DNA from 3 places in the Bacillus sp. JZ34 genome. Region 1 is predicted to be linked to each of the others. Evidence: riboswitches for the same ligand, from Rfam matches in the RefSeq annotation. Region 1 holds a riboswitch; each other region holds the start of a gene.
The links. A riboswitch is a leader RNA that binds a small molecule or an ion and turns the genes downstream of it on or off. The one in region 1 is predicted to bind thiamine pyrophosphate.

Region 1 (3,122 bases):
GAGTCTGTATCAGAGCTGTCAGCTCAGGATATCGCTGAAATGCTATCCATTTTAAACGATCTTCAGAAGACGCTTGAAGTGAAAACAAAATACTATCTTGTTAAAGACGGAAAGAAAAAAGAAGTGTCTTTGACAACGCTTGTCAGCGCGGAAGATCTGAAGGGAGCAAGCCTTCTGGTGGAAGTATACGATCTGCAAGGCAACTTCATTTTGGATGTATTGCTGACGCCTGACATGATCGGATCTGATTTAATTCATGATACAGGGTCAAAAGTGAAGCAAACCCAAACGGCTGTCAAACATGATTCAAAGCCATCTCATGTGAAAAAGACGGTTAAAGGTGCAAAGCTTCCAAAGACAGCCGGGCATTACGCGGAATGGTCGATCTTAGGCGCCGTTCTGATGTTTGGCGGATTCTTCATGATCAGAAGGCTTCGCAAAGCGGCTTAACATGTCACTTCCCATTCTAATTATGTAGAGAATGGGAAGTTTTTATAAGGAGTGAAAGGAAATTAAGGCACATCGAAAAAAAATCATCTGGCTCGCAGCTATTGTGATGGTTGTGTGCGGCGCTTATTTTACAACAACGAATGTGTTCAAGTTAATGCACGGCTACGCTCTTTTTTCATTTCAGCAGATGAAAGAAGAAGAAAAGCCTGAAAAACCTCCGATTCAGACGGCGAAAAAAGAAAAAACGGTGATTGATCAAACATTTAAAACCGGGGAGAAAATCGGTGATCTTGTCATTCCGAAAATCAATGCAAGGATTCCTATATATCACGGGACAGATGAAGACGAGCTGCAAAAAGGCGTGGGCCATTTCGCTGGTTCCGTTCTGCCTGGAGAAGATGACAACTCGGTTTTATCAGGCCACCGGGATACGGTTTTCCGAAAACTCGGCCGAGTGGGGAAGGGCGATCAGTTAATTGTTGAAGCTTCCTACGGAACTTTTACATACAAAGTGAAAAAGGTGCGGATCGTGGATGCGGATGACCGGACGGTGATTGTACCAAAGCCGAGAGCAACATTGACGGTTTCCACCTGCTATCCTTTTGACTTTATCGGTTCAGCACCGGAGCGGTATATATTGGTCGCAGATTTGATTAAATCATAAAAAAACAGCGGAATCTCAGGCGAGTCCGCTGTTTTTTTATGCTATCTCATGTCTGATCTGTTTTCCAGGAGTTTTGGCGCGGTTAGCAGCAGTAAACAAAGGACAATTGTGCAGACAATGAAAGACGGAAGCATATATGTTCCATTATATACCAAGGAATAAATCCATACCGGAGTGCCTTCAGGCGCATAGTTTCCAAAAAAGACAGCGCCGCTGATGACATGAGCGAGAAATTTCAGTCCGCTTCCGAGAAAGACGGCCAGCGTAACATAGAAAATGATCTTTCCTTTTTGTTTCTCGATTGAAGCGTTTCTGATCGATCCGGCAAAAAAGCCGCCGATACCCGCGGCCGTAGGCGCGATAAAATAATCAAGAAGAAGCTGCAGAGGATGATAAACGTAAAATCCTCCAGTGACAAACTGAAGCAATCCGGCTAAAAACCCGGTTGCCAGCCCTGCCTTCAGCCCCCATCTAAAGGAAATCAGGAAGATCGGAATCATCATGACTGCGATTGAACCGCCTTGAGGCATTTTTAAAAACATTCCGGACACCATATCAAGTATAAGTGCTATTCCTGTCATAAACGCAATTTCAATCAGCTGTACAAGTTGTTTAGATTGATTCATCATAACCCTCACTTTTGATGAACAAAGGGATACTGGACTTCTTTCCCAATAAAAAAAGCAATGCGGGGAAGGAGTAGGAAAGTTTTCCACGCACTGCTTTGGATGCAATTAGAAATGACTTTGCCACATCCCTACGCCAGCGTTAACTAACAGGTTCAAAGGGTCAGAACGGTCGTTCACTCTCAGCCTCGAGGCTCCCCTTGTGGTCATCAAGTTATTTAGTTATATTCTACTATACTAAAAAAAGAAACGGACGACAAGCTGATTTTTCGAAAAATTTTGCTTAATTTCTCCAATATGTAGCAATGCAAACATCTTTTCCTTTATAATAGAACGTATTCGTACGTACAAGATCAGTAAAGGGTTGATCTGATGAGTGAACCTACAAAATACAGCATGGTGAAAAATAAAATTAAATCGTGGATATATGAAGGCAAAGTGAAGCCGGGGGAAAAAATTCATTCGGAAAACGAATTGATGAAAATATTTGATGTAAGCAGGCACACGATCCGGCAAGCGATTGGCGACCTTGTTCATGAAGGGCTTTTATACAGAGAGCAGGGCTCAGGGACGTATTGCTCTCACCGTCTTCAGCTTTCTGAAAAAGGAAGGGAAAGAAATAAGATGATCGGGGTTATTACGACTTACCTTTCGGATTACATTTTTCCTTCTATTATAAGAGGAATCGAATCGTCACTGTCCAGCGAAGGATACACCCTTGTCGTCGCGAGCACCAATAATGACATTGAAAAAGAAAAACAATGCCTTGTGAATATGCTCGATAAAAAAATTGCTGGGTTGATCGTGGAGCCGACGAAAACAGGAAGCTTTAACCCGAATTTAAGTTACTATCTGACGCTTGAACAACATCATATTCCGTATTTGATGATCAACCAATTTTATCAGGAGCTAAATCCACCCCATTTCATTTTGGATGATGAACACGGCGGCTTTATCGCCACTGAGCATTTGATTAAACTCGGCCATGAAAAAGTGTTCGGTTTCTTTAAACAGGACGATATGCAGGGCGCCAACCGGATGAAAGGATTTATCCGTGCTTTCAGAGAAAACGGCTTGTCGTTTTACCCTGAAATGGTCGTGACGTACACAACAGAGAACAAAAAACAAAAAACGATAGCTGAAGCCAGGAAGCGGCTTTCTTCATCAGACCGTCCGACTGCCATATTCTGCTATAATGACGAGATAGCGCTTTTGGTGTTGGATGTCGTGAGGGAATTCGGTTTGAAAGTGCCGGAAGACATTTCGATTGTCGGATATGACAACTCACATTTGAGCGAGGCATCTGAAGTGAAGCTGACGTCAGTCACTCATCCGAAAATGCAGATGGGGATTGAGGCGGCAAAATGGATGATTGCCAAAGT
Region 2 (3,122 bases), 2.0 Mb from region 1:
TTTTTGGCCGGGGTGCTTGTTTCGCTGCTTTCGCCGAACAAGGAGCTCGTTCAGCAGCTCGATTCATTCGGATACGGATTCCTCATCCCGATCTTCTTTGTGATGACGGGCGTCAAATTGGACATTTGGTCGCTGTTTGGCAATCCGAAAATTTTAGTGATGATCCCGCTTCTGTTTGTGGCTCTGTTAATCAGCAAAGTCGTTCCGGTGCTGTTTTTGAAAAAGTGGTATGACATGAAAACCGTGCTGGCTTCCGGTTTTCTCCTGACTTCCACGCTTTCTTTGGTGATCGCGGCGACAACGATCGGCGAGCGCATCGGCGTCATTGACGCGCAGATGTCCGGCGCGCTGATTCTGGTCGCTGTCATTACATGCATCATCACACCGACCGGCTTTAAAAAATTAATGCCGAAAACGGAAAGCGAAAAAGAGAAAAAGACGATCACCTTTATCGGCGCAAATCAAATGACGCTGCCAGTCACGCTCGAACTTTCTCCGGAAGATTATCACGTCAGAATCCTGCATGTCCGGCAGGAAAAAAAGGAAGAAAATCTGGCGGACCCGGTGTTTGATGTTGAAGTTTTGCCTGATTATGAATACGAGACGCTTCAATCATTCGGCGTTTTCCAAACGGATATACTCGTCGTGGCCACTGGCAGCGAAGAGCGCAATACAGGGATCGCACTTTTTGCGAAGGAGCAGAAAGTCGCGAGAATTATCGCCAGCGCAGATTCTCCAGACGCCGAATCCAGACTGAAAGATAACGGAATTGATACATTCTCCATTCTGCTTTCTACAAAAACGCTGCTGCGCGCGCTTATCGAGGCGCCTGGCGTTATGAAACTCCTGACGAACCAGGATGCGTCGCTGTATCAGATCAATATGAGCAATGAGCGATTTGACGGTGTTCTGTTAAGGGAGTTTCCGTTTACGGGAGATGTTATCTTCGTCCGAATTTTCCGCGGGGTGGACAGCATCGTGCCCCACGGGGATACAAGGCTGCAATTGGGTGACAGGCTGATCGCCACCGGTTCGCGCGAATATATTGCGGAATTGAGAAAAACGCTTGGAGACTGATGCTTGACCATTTTGCAATTCGTGATAAGATAAAAGTATAAACTGAATGAACAAGAAATGTTTTCCACTAGGGGAGTCCTTGATAAGGGCTGAGATAAAAGTGTGACTTTTAGACCCTCATAACCTGAACAGGTTCAAACCTGCGTAGGGAAGTGGCACGGTATTTGAGTATGTATTTATGCAAATTCCAAACCACTTTCCTTGCGGGAAAGTGGTTTTTTTATGTTCAGAATCGAAGGAGGAGCCTCGAAATGAAGTTTTCAGAAGAATGTCGAAACAGCGCTGCAAAATGGTGGGAAGGCAGTTTTGTCCATCCGTTTATTCAAGGGATTGGAGACGGCACACTTCCGGTTGATCGATTTAAATACTATGTCATGCAGGATTCCTACTATTTGACCCACTTTGCCAAAGTCCAATCCTTTGGTGCGGCATATGCTCGCGATTTATATACGACAAGCCGGATGGCTGAACACGCGAAAGGCACATATGAAGCCGAGATGTCGCTCCATAGGAAATTCACCGATCTATTGGGAATCACAAAGGAAGAACTGGAGTCGTTTCAGCCGTCGCCGACAGCGTATGCGTACACATCGCATATGTACCGTTCTGTCGTGAGCGGCAGTTTTGCGGAAATACTGGCCGCTTTGCTTCCTTGCTATTGGCTCTATTATGACGTCGGTGAGACGTTAAAAACGTGCAGGCCTGACAGCGCGATTTATCAGGAATGGATCGCGACATACGGAGGCGACTGGTTTAAAGAACTTGTGACAGAACAGATCAACCGCTTCGATGAGCTGGCTGAAAACGCCGATGAGAAAACGCGCGCGAAGATGAAGGAGAACTTCGTCATCTCCAGCTTCTACGAATACAGCTTCTGGGATATGGCCTACCAAAAAGAAAGCTGGTCAAAAAGCGGGGTGGATCAGCTTGCATCTGCACGCGATCACCGATGACAAGCACTCTGTGGAAGAGCTTGCTGCAAAAATCATCTCGATTCAAAATGCCGTTGACTTTATCCATATCAGGGAAAGATCAAAAAAAGTAAGTGAAATATCAAGTTTAATCGACCGCCTTGCCGAAGAAGGGGTTGATAAGCGGAAACTGATCATCAACGACAGGGTTGATATCGCTTTGTTTCATCACATTCACCGGGTTCAGCTGCCTTCACACGGCTTTTCCGTCAAAAGTGTGAGGAGCCGTTTTCCGCATTTGAAAATCGGAAAGTCCGTCCATTCGCCAGAAGAAGCGGTTCAGGCTGAAACTGAAGGTGCAGATTACGTGCTGTTCGGCCACATTTTTGAAACGGACTGTAAAAAGGGCCGGAAAGGAAGAGGAGCTCTCAGTCTGGCTGAAGTGAAGGCGGCTGTCCGCATTCCGGTCATTGCGATCGGGGGTATCACCGAACAACGACTGGCGGAAGTCAAAATGGCAGACGGCATCGCCGTGATGTCGGGGATCTTTTCTCATGACAGACCGGATGAGGCGGCCGCGCGGCTTGCCTGTCTCGCGAAGGGAGATTCATATGAGAAAGCGCTATGATACGATCGTGATCGGCGGAGGCATCATCGGGACATCCATCGCTTACCATCTTGCGAAAGCGGGGAAAAAAACGGCCGTGTTTGAAAGCGGAGAAGTCGGCAAAAAAGCGACGAGCGCGGCGGCGGGCATGCTCGGCGCCCATGCGGAATGCGATAAACCCGGTACCTTTTTCGAATTTGCCAGAGTCAGCCAAAAAGCCTATCAGCGGCTGACGGGCGAATTGAAAGACATAAGCGGCATCGATATCAGAAAGCATGACGGAGGGATATTAAAGCTGGCATTTTCAGAAAGCGACCGCGAACACCTGATGCAAATGGCTGCACTGGATTCAGTGGAATGGCTTGAAGCCGCTGAAGTATATGAGCTGGAACCGCATGCCGGAAAAGGGATTCTCGGCGCTAATTTCATTCGGGACGACATCCATGTCGAACCGGCCGCAGTGTGCAGGGCATTTGCCAGGGGGGCCCGGATTCTCGGTGCCGAGGTCTTCGAGTTTACCCCCGTTT
Region 3 (3,122 bases), 2.1 Mb from region 1:
GCAGCTTGACAGAAGAACATTTTATCGGCATTTCCATTCAAAAAAAGATATATTAGACCGCTATTTTGAGCAGCTTTGCAGTGAGTATTCCAATTACATTGTTCAGGAAAAACATATTGACTTATCCAGTCTTGGACATGCATACTTCAACTTTTGGAGCCGACATGCCGATTTTTTACAAGCCCTTTATCAGAACCATTTGTTTTATTTGATTGTTGAGAAATATAATGAACTTCTACCGGATCTTCATAAAAAATTTAAAGAAGAAACCTTTCATTTTAAAAGCAAAATCGACTTGGAGTACGGGCTTTCATTCAGCGCAGGGGGCTTTTGGAACATCCTTTCAAAATGGTTTGAGAGAGGCCGGAAGGAAACTCCTGAAGAAATGAGTCATATTCTGCAAGGAATAGTAGATTCATTTTTAAACAAGCAAGCTATCGAAAGGTGATCTCATGTTGGTATATAAGTGCTTTAAGTGTTTAGCCTTCTTTCTTAATTTCTGCTTGTGCTTACGGCCAATCTTCGGTACCGTTAATGCAAAGACCCTTGTAATATAGAGAACAGGAGTGAGGCCGTTGTTGAATACGGTGAAGATCAGAGGGGTGGCCATCGGAGAAGGAGCCCCGAAAATTTGCGTGCCGCTCATCGGAAAAACGCATGAACAATTGAAAGAAGAAGCTGCTTTTCTTCTATCGATTAATCCGGATCTTGCCGAATGGCGGGCGGATTTTTTTGAGGATGTCGAAGACGTTGACAAAGTGAAAAAGGTATTGGCTGACATCCGGGAGATCTTAAAGGATATCCCGTTGATATTTACATTTCGCAGCGCGGAGGAAGGCGGCGAAAAAGAAGTCAGTAAGGAATTTTACTTTTCCTTGAATCATGCCGTAGTCAAAACAGGGCTGGCAGATGTGATTGATGTCGAGCTGTTCAATGAAGAGCATCATGTGGAAAAACTGGTTCAAGCGGCTCATATGCAACATGTCTTTGTCATTATATCCAACCACGATTTCGGGAAGACGCCGAGAGCGGAAGAGATCGTTTCCCGTCTCCGAAAAGCCCAGGATCTTGGCGCCGATTTCCCTAAGATCGCGGTGATGCCTGAAACACCGGCAGATGTGCTGGTGTTGCTTGAGGCGACTCATATGATGCATGAGCGGTATGCGAAGCGGCCGATTATCACGATGTCGATGGCCGGAAAAGGCTTGATCAGCCGGCTCGCCGGAGAGGTATTTGGCTCGGCCGTGACGTTCGGCGCAGCGAAAAAAGCATCCGCACCTGGCCAAATTGAGGCGACGGATTTGAAACATATACTTGATGTGCTTCATCGCAATTTATAATAATTGGGTGTGCCGCTATAGTGAAAAAGATTCATATATTTTTCCATCCTTTTCACTTGCTAAATCGGTGTGTTACGATAAAAAATGAATTGAATAGCTTTACTAGGGGTGCCCGACTGCGGGCTGAGAGAGAAACATGTGTTTCTTAACCCTTTGGACCTGATCTGGTTCGTACCAGCGTGGGGAAGTAAAAAGGATTCGGGAGAAGATGGGGAATGGGTATGGTCCGTCTGTCTTCCAGTGATTTTACTGACTGTAAAACCAGGTTCATCATATGAGCCTGGTTTTTTTGTGCTGGTGCTGTTCCGGAGTTTCGTCCTGATCAATTTTTTAGAGGGGAAGGATTTTTACATGAAACAGGAGTCAGTACAGCAAAAAAACATCTCGATTATGTCAAGTTTTTCAGGGAGCCGCAAAGTGTATGTCGAAGGGGCGCGACCTGACATTCAAGTGCCGATGAGAGAAATTTCGCTAAGTCCGACGACGGGTTCATTTGGCGCCGAAGAAAATCAGCCTGTCCGCGTCTACGACACGAGCGGTCCCTATACGGACGCGAATGCAGAGGTTGATATTCTGAAGGGGCTGAAACCTTTGCGGGCGACCTGGATCAGGGAGCGCGGCGATACCGAAGAATATGAAGGCAGAGAAATCAGACCGGAGGATAACGGCTATAAAAGCAAAGAGAAAGCGAGCAACAGCTATCCAGGGTTGAAACGAAAACCGCTGCGCGCGAAAAAAAGTCAAAATGTCACCCAGCTGCATTACGCAAGAAAGGGGATCATTACGCCCGAGATGGAATTTATCGCGATCCGAGAGCATGTATCTCCCGAATTTGTTCGTGATGAAGTGGCAAGCGGACGGGCGATTATTCCGTCAAATATCAACCATCCGGAAAGCGAACCGATGATTATCGGCCGCAACTTCCACGTGAAAATCAATGCCAACATCGGCAATTCCGCTGTCACCTCTTCGATTGAAGAAGAAGTAGAAAAAATGACATGGGCCATCCGCTGGGGCGCCGATACGATGATGGACTTGTCCACAGGTAAAGATATTCATACAACGAGGGAGTGGATCATCCGCAATTGTCCAGTTCCTGTAGGGACTGTGCCAATTTATCAGGCGCTTGAAAAAGTAAACGGCGTCGCGGAAGATCTCACTTGGGAGATTTACCGCGATACATTAATCGAGCAGGCTGAGCAAGGCGTTGATTATTTTACGATTCATGCCGGCGTCCTTCTTCGGTATGTGCCGCTGACGGCAAAGCGCGTCACTGGAATCGTATCCCGCGGCGGGGCAATTATGGCGCAATGGTGTTTGGCTCATCATGAGGAAAGCTTTCTGTACACTCATTTTGAAGAGATTTGCGAGATTATGAAAACATACGATATCGCATTTTCGCTCGGGGACGGCCTTCGGCCCGGCTCGATTGCGGATGCGAATGATGAGGCCCAATTTGCCGAATTGGAGACGCTCGGCGAGCTGACGGAAATCGCCTGGAAGCATGATGTTCAAGTGATGATCGAAGGACCGGGACACGTGCCGATGCATAAAATTAAAGAGAATGTCGACAAGCAGATGGAAATTTGCAAAGAGGCGCCGTTTTACACGCTCGGCCCGCTGACGACCGATATTGCACCGGGCTACGATCATATTACATCAGCAATCGGAGCGGCGATGATCGGCTGGTACGGCACGGCCATGCTTTGCTATGTGACGCCGAAGGAGCATTTGGGACTGCCGAACAAAGACGATGTCCGCGAAGGCGTCATAACATACAAA

Region 2: linked by a shared signal. The riboswitch ahead of tenA (thiaminase II) and the one ahead of thiT (energy-coupled thiamine transporter ThiT) in region 1 are both predicted to bind thiamine pyrophosphate.
Region 3: linked by a shared signal. The riboswitch ahead of thiC (phosphomethylpyrimidine synthase ThiC) and the one ahead of thiT (energy-coupled thiamine transporter ThiT) in region 1 are both predicted to bind thiamine pyrophosphate.

The regions. Positions count from the first base shown of each region.
Region 1 covers NZ_CP096403.1:1,047,193-1,050,314, forward strand. The annotation lists gene M1D90_RS05215 (processed acidic surface protein) at 1-450, shown strand, start outside; gene M1D90_RS05220 (class D sortase) at 557-1,114, shown strand; gene thiT (energy-coupled thiamine transporter ThiT) at 1,156-1,740, opposite strand; TPP riboswitch at 1,852-1,951, opposite strand; gene M1D90_RS05230 (GntR family transcriptional regulator) at 2,113-3,122, shown strand, end outside.
Region 2 covers NZ_CP096403.1:3,013,284-3,016,405, reverse strand. The annotation lists gene M1D90_RS15330 (monovalent cation:proton antiporter family protein) at 1-1,077, shown strand, start outside; TPP riboswitch at 1,137-1,245, shown strand; gene tenA (thiaminase II) at 1,329-2,030, shown strand; gene tenI (thiazole tautomerase TenI) at 2,005-2,616, shown strand; gene thiO (glycine oxidase ThiO) at 2,600-3,122, shown strand, end outside.
Region 3 covers NZ_CP096403.1:3,392,777-3,395,898, reverse strand. The annotation lists gene M1D90_RS17315 (TetR/AcrR family transcriptional regulator) at 1-448, shown strand, start outside; gene aroD (type I 3-dehydroquinate dehydratase) at 576-1,340, shown strand; TPP riboswitch at 1,435-1,543, shown strand; gene thiC (phosphomethylpyrimidine synthase ThiC) at 1,692-3,122, shown strand, end outside.